Regions from separate parts of the Vibrio metoecus genome, predicted to be linked through region 2. Evidence: predicted binding sites of a transcription regulator. Region 2 holds the regulator's gene; each other region holds the start of a gene.
The links. The regulator PurR, encoded in region 2, represses purine synthesis genes. The targets are predictions, from matches to a motif close to TNANGNAAACGTTTNCNTNA.
Positions count from the first base shown of each region.

Region 1: a site for PurR is predicted at 1,659-1,678, ahead of purE (5-(carboxyamino)imidazole ribonucleotide mutase). Genes of this name have one in related genera too.
Region 3: a site for PurR is predicted at 1,972-1,991, ahead of EPB59_RS00045 (uracil-xanthine permease family protein). Genes of this name have one in related genera too.

Region 1 is NZ_CP035686.1:2,750,437-2,753,721, forward strand. It holds gene EPB59_RS12530 (5-(carboxyamino)imidazole ribonucleotide synthase) at 1-1,097, opposite strand, end outside; gene purE (5-(carboxyamino)imidazole ribonucleotide mutase) at 1,101-1,586, opposite strand; gene EPB59_RS12540 (L-threonylcarbamoyladenylate synthase) at 1,756-2,313, shown strand; gene hemF (oxygen-dependent coproporphyrinogen oxidase) at 2,332-3,249, shown strand.
Region 2 is NZ_CP035686.1:1,005,085-1,008,369, reverse strand. It holds gene torD (molecular chaperone TorD) at 66-728, shown strand; gene purR (HTH-type transcriptional repressor PurR) at 1,081-2,091, shown strand; cyclic di-GMP riboswitch class I at 2,250-2,335, shown strand; gene EPB59_RS04685 (TfoX/Sxy family DNA transformation protein) at 2,450-3,037, shown strand.
Region 3 is NZ_CP035686.1:9,355-12,639, reverse strand. It holds gene recG (ATP-dependent DNA helicase RecG) at 1-1,879, shown strand, start outside; gene EPB59_RS00045 (uracil-xanthine permease family protein) at 2,100-3,285, shown strand, end outside.

The DNA.
Region 1 (3,285 bases), 1.2 Mb from region 2:
GGAAAAGCCTTCTCATCTAACACGGTCGCTAATTGGCATAGTTTGCGTTGCAACTCTCCACTGTAATCGGCGGTCACATTGATATGCCCCATCTTGCGTCCTGGGCGTTTGGCCTTGCCGTACCAATGTACGTGGCAGCCTTCCATCGCCAACACGGCAGAGGGGAGTTGGTCTTCACCAAGGATATTGATCATTGCGGTTTCACGAACCAGTTTGGTGCTACCCAGTGGCAAACCACATACCGCGCGTAAGTGATTTTCGAATTGGCAGGTTTCAGCGCCTTGTTGAGTCCAGTGACCTGAATTGTGTACTCGTGGTGCGATTTCATTGACCAGTAACTTGCCTTGCACTTCAAAAAATTCCAGCGCTAATACGCCGACATAATTGAGCTGCTCAGCCACCGCTTTAAACATCGTTTCTGCTTGGCTTTGCAGAGCTGGTGCATCAATCGCTGTTGAAAGGCTGAGTACACCTTGGGTATGGACATTTTCTGCCAAGGGATAAACCACCACGTCACCCGCTAAGTTACGAGCACCAACCAGCGAAACCTCTCGGTCAAAAGCCACAAACTCTTCGGCCACAATCGCTTGTTCAGGATTTGCCTCTAGATACTGTGCTAACTCACTCCAGATATTATCGAGCTGAGTTTGCTCTTTTAAACGCCATTGACCTTTGCCGTCATAGCCACCTAGCGCACTTTTCAGCACCATAGGCAATCCAATCTCAGCGATTGCAGCGCTCAGATCATCTCGACTGCGGATAATCGAATAACGTGCATTCGCCACTTGGGCGCGATCCAGCAACGCTTTTTCTAAACGACGATCGCCACCGGCTTTGATGGCTTCAGCGCTTGGGTAAAGCTTGCCACTGCGTGCACAGAGATCGAGGATCGGATGGGGAATGTGTTCAAACTCCGCGGTGATAACGTCAGCTTGCTCAATCGCTTGCTCCAATCCATGGCCGAGCACGGTTTGGGTTAAGGGATGAACAATGTTTTCGCTACCGACATCAAAGGCAATTGTCTCAATATTGAGTGGTGCTCCCGCTAGCGACATCATGCGCGCCAGCTGACCAGCACCCAGAACTAAAACACGCATCCGTTACTCCTCCGCAGGATTTGGGTTGTCTAACACGGACTGGGTTTGCTTAGCGCGGAAGGCTTCTACCTTGCTCATCACTTCTGGGTTGTGAATGCCGATGATTTGCGCGGCTAGTAATCCTGCATTCGCGGCACCAGCTTCTCCAATCGCTAAAGTACCCACTGCAATACCTTTTGGCATCTGCACAATTGAGTATAAGGAGTCGAGGCCAGACAGAGCACGTGATTGAACGGGTACACCTAAAACAGGCAGGCTTGTAAACGCTGCCGTCATTCCCGGCAGATGCGCTGCACCGCCAGCACCGGCGATGATCACTTGTAAACCACGTTCTTTGGCGCTTGAGGCGTAATCGGCCAGCAGATGAGGAGTACGATGTGCCGAAACCACTTTGGTTTCATAAGCGACACCAAACTGGTCAAGCATTTCTGCTGCGTGTTTCATGGTTGGCCAGTCTGATTTGGAACCCATGATAATACCGACTGTCATCTCAAACTCCTTCAGTGTTAATAATTGGGTTGATAAACCCGTGTTGCGGCGCATTATACGGGGATTTTTATCTCAAGCAAACGTTTGCTTTTTGTTGGTGGTGAGAATGACTGGTCAATCGCCATACTATTCGTACACTGCTATTGAGTGATATATAGGAGTCGATAAAGTGGACAATCTGCAACAAGCAGTGCATGTGCTGCAAAGTGGCGGTGTGATTGCCTATCCCACCGAAGGGGTATTTGGTTTAGGCTGTGATCCGGACAACCAAGCCGCGATGCTGCGTTTACTTGCGATTAAGCAGCGTCCGATTGAAAAAGGGGTGATCTTGATTGCGGCAAACTATGAGCAGTTACGTCCCTATATCGATGAAAACCAGCTTACGGCAGAGCAGTTGGCTCAGGTATTAGCGTCATGGCCCGCTCCGTTGACTTGGGTGATGCCCGCAAGCATTCATACCCCGAGTTGGGTACGAGGTCAGTTTGATACGGTGGCGGTGCGAGTGTCTAATCATCCGTTAGTCCAGAAATTGTGTTTGGCGTTTGGCAAACCATTAACGTCAACCAGTGCCAACTTAAGTGGACAACCCGCTTGTACCACACAGCAAGAAGTGGTGGCTCAGTTAGGAAGTCAAATTGAGGCCGTGTTGGAAGGCAAAACCAGTGGCCGTTGTGGCCCGAGTGAAATTCGCGATGCACGCAGTTTACAAGTGTTAAGACAGGGATAACCCTGCGCAGGAGAGAACGTGAAGTCAAACATAGATAAGCAAGCAGTGAAGCACTTTTTACTGCAGCTACAAGATAAGATTTGCCAACAATTGGAAGCCACAGATGGTCAAGCGCAATTTATTGAAGATGCATGGCAACGTGAGCCGGGCGAAAAGTTGGGTGGTGGTGGCCGTACCCGAGTGATGCGAGATGGCGCCGTTTTCGAACAAGGCGGTGTGAACTTCTCCCATGTATTTGGTGAACAGATGCCCGGCTCTGCGACGGTCCATCGTCCAGAATTGGCAGGTCGCCGCTTTGAAGCCATGGGTGTTTCTCTGGTCATGCATCCGAAAAACCCGTACGTCCCGACCTCTCATGCCAATGTGCGCTTTTTTATTGCTGAAAAAGAGGGGGAAGATCCGATCTGGTGGTTTGGTGGTGGTTTTGACCTTACGCCGTTTTATCCCTTTGTTGAGGATTGCCAGCTCTGGCACCAAACTGCGAAAAATCTCTGCGCACCTTTTGGTGCAGAAATCTATAACGAGCATAAAGCATGGTGTGATCGCTACTTCTATTTACCGCACCGTAATGAAACACGTGGTATCGGCGGATTATTTTTTGATGATCTGAATGAATGGCCATTCGAGCAATGTTTTGCCTATATGCAGGCGGTCGGTGAAGGTTATACCCAAGCTTATGTGCCGATTGTCGAAAAACGCAAAAACACGCCCTTTACAGAGCGCGAGCGCCAATTCCAACTCTATCGCCGTGGTCGATACGTTGAATTTAATTTGGTGTTGGATCGCGGCACGCTGTTTGGTCTGCAAACCGGTGGTCGTACCGAGTCAATTTTGATGTCGATGCCGCCTCTAGCACGTTGGGAATACGCTTATCAACCTGAGTCTGATACCCCAGAAGCCCAATTGAGCGAGTTTTTAGTTCCGCGTGAATGGTGACACTTGAAGTTCTGAGTGATAGGGTCGCGAAAGTGA
Region 2 (3,285 bases):
ATTTTGCATGATTGCTGTTCATTTTTATGGTTTAGACTACGCGTCAATCGATTGGGAGAGCAAACATGATCCAAGAACTGAATATCCTCAATGAAAAACGCGCAGAAATTTATTGGTGGCTTTCGAGTCTCTTTTTTAAAGAACTGACTGAACAAGATATCGCCCATTATCACTCAGTTGAAATCCGTACTTTCTTAACCGCACTTGCCGATGAGGAAAGCTTAGCGATGGAAGTGAAAAGTTTGATCGATGCACTCAATCGCTTGCAAGATCGCCAAGATGCACAGTTGGAACTTGCCGCTGATTTTTGCGATCTATTTTTAAAGTCCGATCGTGACTCAGCGTTACCCTATGCATCTGTCTACACAGACAAAGGATTACTCAATGGCAAGCCCGCACAACTCATGCGTGAATTACTCAGCCACTATAACGTGAATGTGGATCCGAACCTTAATGAGCCCGCCGATCATCTCGCGATTCAACTCGACTTTCTTGCGCATCTTGTTATCAGCAATACCCCGAATAAAGAAGGCTCCGAGGTTAACTCAGCTCTCAAGACACAATCTGATTTCATTACTCAACACTTATTGAGTTGGTTACCCCTTTTTGTTGAACGTTGTACTCAGTTTGATGCGTTTGGTTTTTACGCGGCGGCAGCTCGGTTAACGTTGGCATTTTTACAGCAAGATCAACGTTACATCGATGAACTAGGTCAGCGCATTCAATAACAACACGTCTATTTTTATGCCCCTAACTTTACCATTGCAAAAAGCCAGGGGCATAAACAAATCAATTGTGAAAGAACTTAAAGTTTGATGAATGAATTTCGTTGCGGCGGATACATTTGCAGTCTAAAATCCACCCGCAAACGATAAAAACGAATAAAAATGTAAACCGCTGTTTCTTGGCGGTTTTTGTATTTTTATTACTTTAGGCATGATGATTGAAGCGCTTTACGTACGGTATATGTAGTTCCTCGCCGCACAGAGTGTGAAGATTCGCTCAGTCTCGCCTTACTTCTGCTGATTTAATTAACCAATAACATTCGCTGGCATCAGCAGTCATCGACAGGAACACTCTATGGCTACGATTAAAGATGTGGCGCGCCTTGCAGGCGTGTCTACCACCACCGTTTCTCACGTTATCAATAAAACTCGCTTTGTGGCAGAAACCACCCAAGAGAAAGTGATGGAAGCGGTTAAGCAACTCAACTATGCACCGAGTGCGGTCGCACGTAGTTTGAAGTGCAACACTACACGCACCATTGGCATGCTAGTGACTCAATCAACAAACCTGTTTTTCTCGGAAGTGATCGATGGTGTGGAAAGCTACTGTTACCGTCAAGGTTATACTTTGATTCTGTGTAACACGGGCGGCATCTATGAAAAGCAGCGTGATTATATTCGCATGCTGGCCGAAAAACGTGTGGATGGCATTTTAGTCATGTGCTCTGACCTGACTCAAGAGCTGCAGGAAATGCTCGACGCTCACAAAGACATTCCAAAAGTAATCATGGATTGGGGCCCAGAAACGTCGCACGCTGATAAAATCATCGATAACTCAGAGGAAGGTGGCTATCTCGCGACCAAATATCTGACGGATCGTGGACATACCGATATTGCCTGTTTAAGTGGTCATTTTGTCAAAGCCGCTTGCCAAGAGCGTATTCAAGGTTTCCGCCGAGCGATGGCTGAAGCGCACTTACCCGTGAATGAAGATTGGATTCTAGAAGGTAATTTTGAGTGTGATACCGCAGTCCTTGCCGCCGACAAAATCATTGCTATGGATAAGCGCCCAACTGCCGTATTCTGCTTCAACGACACCATGGCATTAGGTCTAATGAGCCGTTTGCAACAAAAAGGGATTCGTGTTCCTGAAGAAATATCCGTGATTGGTTACGATAATATCGAACTGGCCGAATACTTCTCTCCACCACTGACCACAGTGCACCAACCTAAGCGTCGTGTGGGTAAAAATGCGTTCGAAATTCTGTTAGAGCGTATTAAAGATAAAGAACACGAGCGCCGAATTTTCGAGATGCATCCTGAGATCGTCGAACGCGACACTGTGAAAGACTTGACAAAATCCTAACTTTCTTGACAATTCACAGAGCCTATATTTGAAAGCTTGTCACATAAATATGACAAAACTAATGTAGAGCGAGTATTATTAACATGGCTCATTCTCACAATTGAAATATCAGTATGTGAGAATGACCCAAGTTTGGTTATTTTTTATCAGGAAAAATGTCACGCACAGGGCAAACCATTTGAAAGAATGGGACGCAAAGCCTCCGGCCTAAACCAGAACATAGGTAGGTAGCGGGGTTACCGATGGCAAAAATGCATACACTATGTTGACTCATCATTGACACGGCAGTTGCATGCTTTTGCTAATTTTCTCGGACCTGATTTGGTGGCGTATGTAACAATACTCCGAGACTAACAGCATGGATAAACCAGTATTAAAAGATTCAATGCGGCTCTTTGAGCAGCTAGGACGTGTGAAATCTCGTTCAATGTTTGGTGGCTTTGGTATTTTCGTCGACGAAACTATGTTTGCGCTTGTGGTTAACGATACTCTGCACATCCGTGCAGACGATGCCACAATCGAAAAGTTCAAGCAGCAAGGTTATGAACCTTATGTTTACAAAAAGCGTGGTTTCCCCGTCGTCACTAAGTACTACGCTCTACCTGATGATTGTTGGAGTAATCCAACCTCTATCCTAAGTGAAGCTCGTATTGCGCTTGAGGTCGCTAAGACCGAACGTGAAACACAAGCACAAGCGAAGCCTGACCGTTTGAAAGATCTTCCCAACTTGCGTTTAGCAACGGAAAGAATGCTCAAAAAAGCCGGTATCGAAAGCGTTGAGTCTCTACACTCTTTCGGTTCTGTTGAAGCGTATAAAGCCATTCAACGTACCCATTCGGCAGAGGTTAGTCTTGAGCTGTTATGGGCTTTAGAGGGGGCAATCGAAGGTAAACATTGGTCAGTGATCCCACAAAATCGTCGTGACGAACTACTAAGACACCTTTGATTTCTCGTTTTGAGTTTGTCTTTCCTCGCCAAGTTTGTATGAATACTTTGAGTAAAATCTGATAACGCGTCCACACGGGCGCGTTATTTTTTTGAAAGAAATACGGCGCTTCCCCTGTCTTCTACTTCATAGCCCTAGTTCATACCAATCGGGCGAATTTATTTTGAGTCGATATACTTATACCCAAGTCCTGATGCATTGCCTTCATTACCAATGGGATAAGATATTCCACTTATGGCTATCAAAAG
Region 3 (3,285 bases), 1.0 Mb from region 2:
GATGGCGGTGGATACCCTGTTTGGCAAACGCAAAATGCTCACCGTGAAAATCAGTGATGGCAACGGCACGCTGACACTGCGTTTTTTTAACTTCACGGCGGCGATGAAAAACAACTTTGCGGAAGGCAAATTTGTGCATGCTTATGGGGAGATCAAACGCGGTAATCAAGGCTTAGAGATCATCCATCCTGACTACAAATTCTTTGCCCCTGCGCAAACACCCGATGTCGAACCGAACCTGACTCCGGTTTACCCGACCACCGAAGGGCTACGCCAACTCACCCTGCGTAATCTCACCGACCAAGCGTTGGCGCTACTAGAAAAATCCGCTGTGCAAGAATTACTGCCGTCAGGGCTTTACGATCAGCAGATGACCTTAGCCCAAGCGCTGAAAATCATTCATCGCCCATCGGCGGATATCGATTTACGTCTGTTTGAACAAGGGCGACATCCGGCGCAAGTTCGGCTGATCATGGAAGAACTGCTGGCACAGAATCTCTCTATGCTGGCGATTCGCAGCCAAGGCCAGCAAGATGTGGCCTTGCCACTGGCACCCGTCCACCAACTCAAACAACAACTCTTGGCACAACTGCCCTTTTCACCGACTAAGGCGCAGCAGCGCGTGGTTGCCGAAATTGAAGCGGATTTAGAAAAACCACATCCAATGATGCGTTTAGTGCAAGGTGATGTGGGCTCAGGCAAAACCTTAGTCGCAGCGCTTGCGGCAGTTCGCGCTATTGAGCATGGCTATCAAGTCGCGTTGATGGCTCCCACCGAGCTGTTGGCCGAGCAGCACGCGCTCAATTTTGCGCAGTGGCTGGAACCCATGGGCATTCAAGTGGGGTGGCTCGCGGGTAAGCTCAAAGGCAAAGCGCGTGAAACGGAGCTGGCACGTATCGCCAGTGGCGAAGTGAAAATGGTGGTCGGCACCCATGCTTTGTTCCAAGAACAAGTCTCGTTTGACCACCTTGCGCTGGTGATTATTGATGAGCAGCACCGCTTTGGCGTACATCAGCGTTTAGAGCTGCGCGAGAAAGGCGCGAAACAAGGCGCGTACCCGCATCAGCTCATCATGACTGCTACTCCGATCCCGCGTACTTTGGCGATGACCGCTTATGCCGATTTGGAAACCTCGGTGATTGATGAGTTGCCACCCGGACGTACCCCAATTCAAACCGTTGCGATTCCGGATACCAAACGCGAAGACATTGTTGAGCGTATTCGCCACGCCTGCCTCAACGAAGGCAAGCAAGCGTATTGGGTGTGTACTTTGATTGATGAATCCGAAGTGCTGGAGGCGCAAGCGGCCGCAGAAACGGCCGAGGAACTGCAACGTAAACTGCCCGAAGTCAAAATCGGCTTAGTGCATGGCCGGATGAAACCGGCTGAGAAACAAGCGGTAATGCAAGCGTTTAAAAATAATGAGCTGCATCTACTCGTCGCCACTACAGTGATTGAAGTGGGCGTTGATGTTCCCAATGCCAGCTTGATGATCATTGAAAACCCCGAGCGTTTGGGGCTGGCTCAACTGCACCAGCTACGCGGCCGTGTTGGGCGTGGTACCGTGGCCAGTCACTGCGTGCTGCTGTTTCATGCCCCTCTGTCGAAAACGGCTCAAAAACGCTTAGGCGTTTTGCGTGAAAGCAACGATGGATTCGTCATCGCACAACGCGACTTGGAAATTCGTGGTCCCGGAGAGCTGCTGGGTACCAAACAAACCGGCTTAGCTGATTTCAAAATTGCCGATCTGGTACGCGATCAGCAACTGGTTCCGCAAGTACAACGCATCGCACGCCATATCCATGAACGTTACCCACAGAATGCACAAGCCATCATCGATCGCTGGTTAGGCGAGCGCGATATTTACGCCAAAGCTTAGTGGTTTTGATCCTCATCAAGTCGGTCTAAAACCTTATGAGCAAACGTTTGCTTTCCTAAGTAAAACCTCTATAATCGCCGCCATTTTCCGGTAAGCGCAAACGTTTACCTCTCTACCCAGAGCAGAGTCTGATTAACAGCAATCACAGATGCGGCTTCTGCTCCACCTTAACCACCCATTCAGCGTGCGCAAGGTGTTATTGACCATCAGGAAAATCGCTATGACACAACCGACTTCGCGTAAGGCAGATCTGGTCTATCAACTCAATGATCGTCCACCTTTGCCTCAAACTATCTTCGCAGCCCTGCAACATCTGCTGGCGATGTTTGTCGCCGTGATCACCCCATCGCTGATCATTTGCCAATCCCTTGGTGTACCTGCCGATCAAACCAACACCATCATCAGCATGTCACTGTTTGCTTCGGGTTTATCATCCTTTATTCAAATCCGCACCTTTGGCCCAATTGGTTCAGGTTTGCTTTCCATTCAAGGTACCAGCTTTAACTTCTTAGGCCCAATTATCGGTGCAGGACTCGCACTCAAAGCAGGTGGTGCCGATATAGAGACCATGATGGCCGCGATTTTTGGTACCATTTTGGTCGCCTCAAGCGCTGAAATTTTGCTCTCGCGCGTGTTGCAATTTGCCCAACGCGTGATTACGCCGTTGGTCTCTGGGATTGTGGTGACCTTGATTGGCCTAACGCTAGTACAAGTTGGATTGATTTCGATGGGTGGCGGTTATGCCGCTATGGCTGACGGCAGCTTTGGTAGCCTTGATAAGCTTGCGCTGGCAGGCACCGTATTGGCGATCATTGTGCTGCTTAACCGAGCGCACAACCCATACGTGCGAGTGGCTTCGATTGTGATTGCGATGCTGGTAGGTTATGTAATGGCGTACCTGATGGGCATAGTCAATACCGACAACTTGGCGGAAACCCAGCTCATCGCGCTGCCTATCCCGATGCAATATGGTTTAGGGTTTGACTGGTCGCTGTTTATTCCTCTGGTGCTGATTTTCCTCATCACGGCACTAGAAGCGATTGGTGATATCACGGCGACCTCCGAAGTCTCTGGTGAGCCCGTGAAAGGCCCTGTGTATATGAAGCGCATCAAAGGCGGCGTATTAGCTGATGGCCTCAACTCCGCCCTTGCCGCCGTGTTCAACAGCTTCCCGAACTCAACCTTTAGCCAAAACAACGGCGTGATCCTGCTGACCGGTGTTGCCAGCCGTTATGTGGGTTACTTTATCGCGGGCATGTTGGTGCTGCTTGGCCTATTCCCTGGCGTTGCGAGCTTTGTACAGTTGATTCCAGAGCCTGTGCTCGGCGGTGCGACCATCGTAATGTTTGGTACGATTGCTGCCGCAGGCGTACGTATCATCTCTCGTGTCGACTTAGATCGCCGCG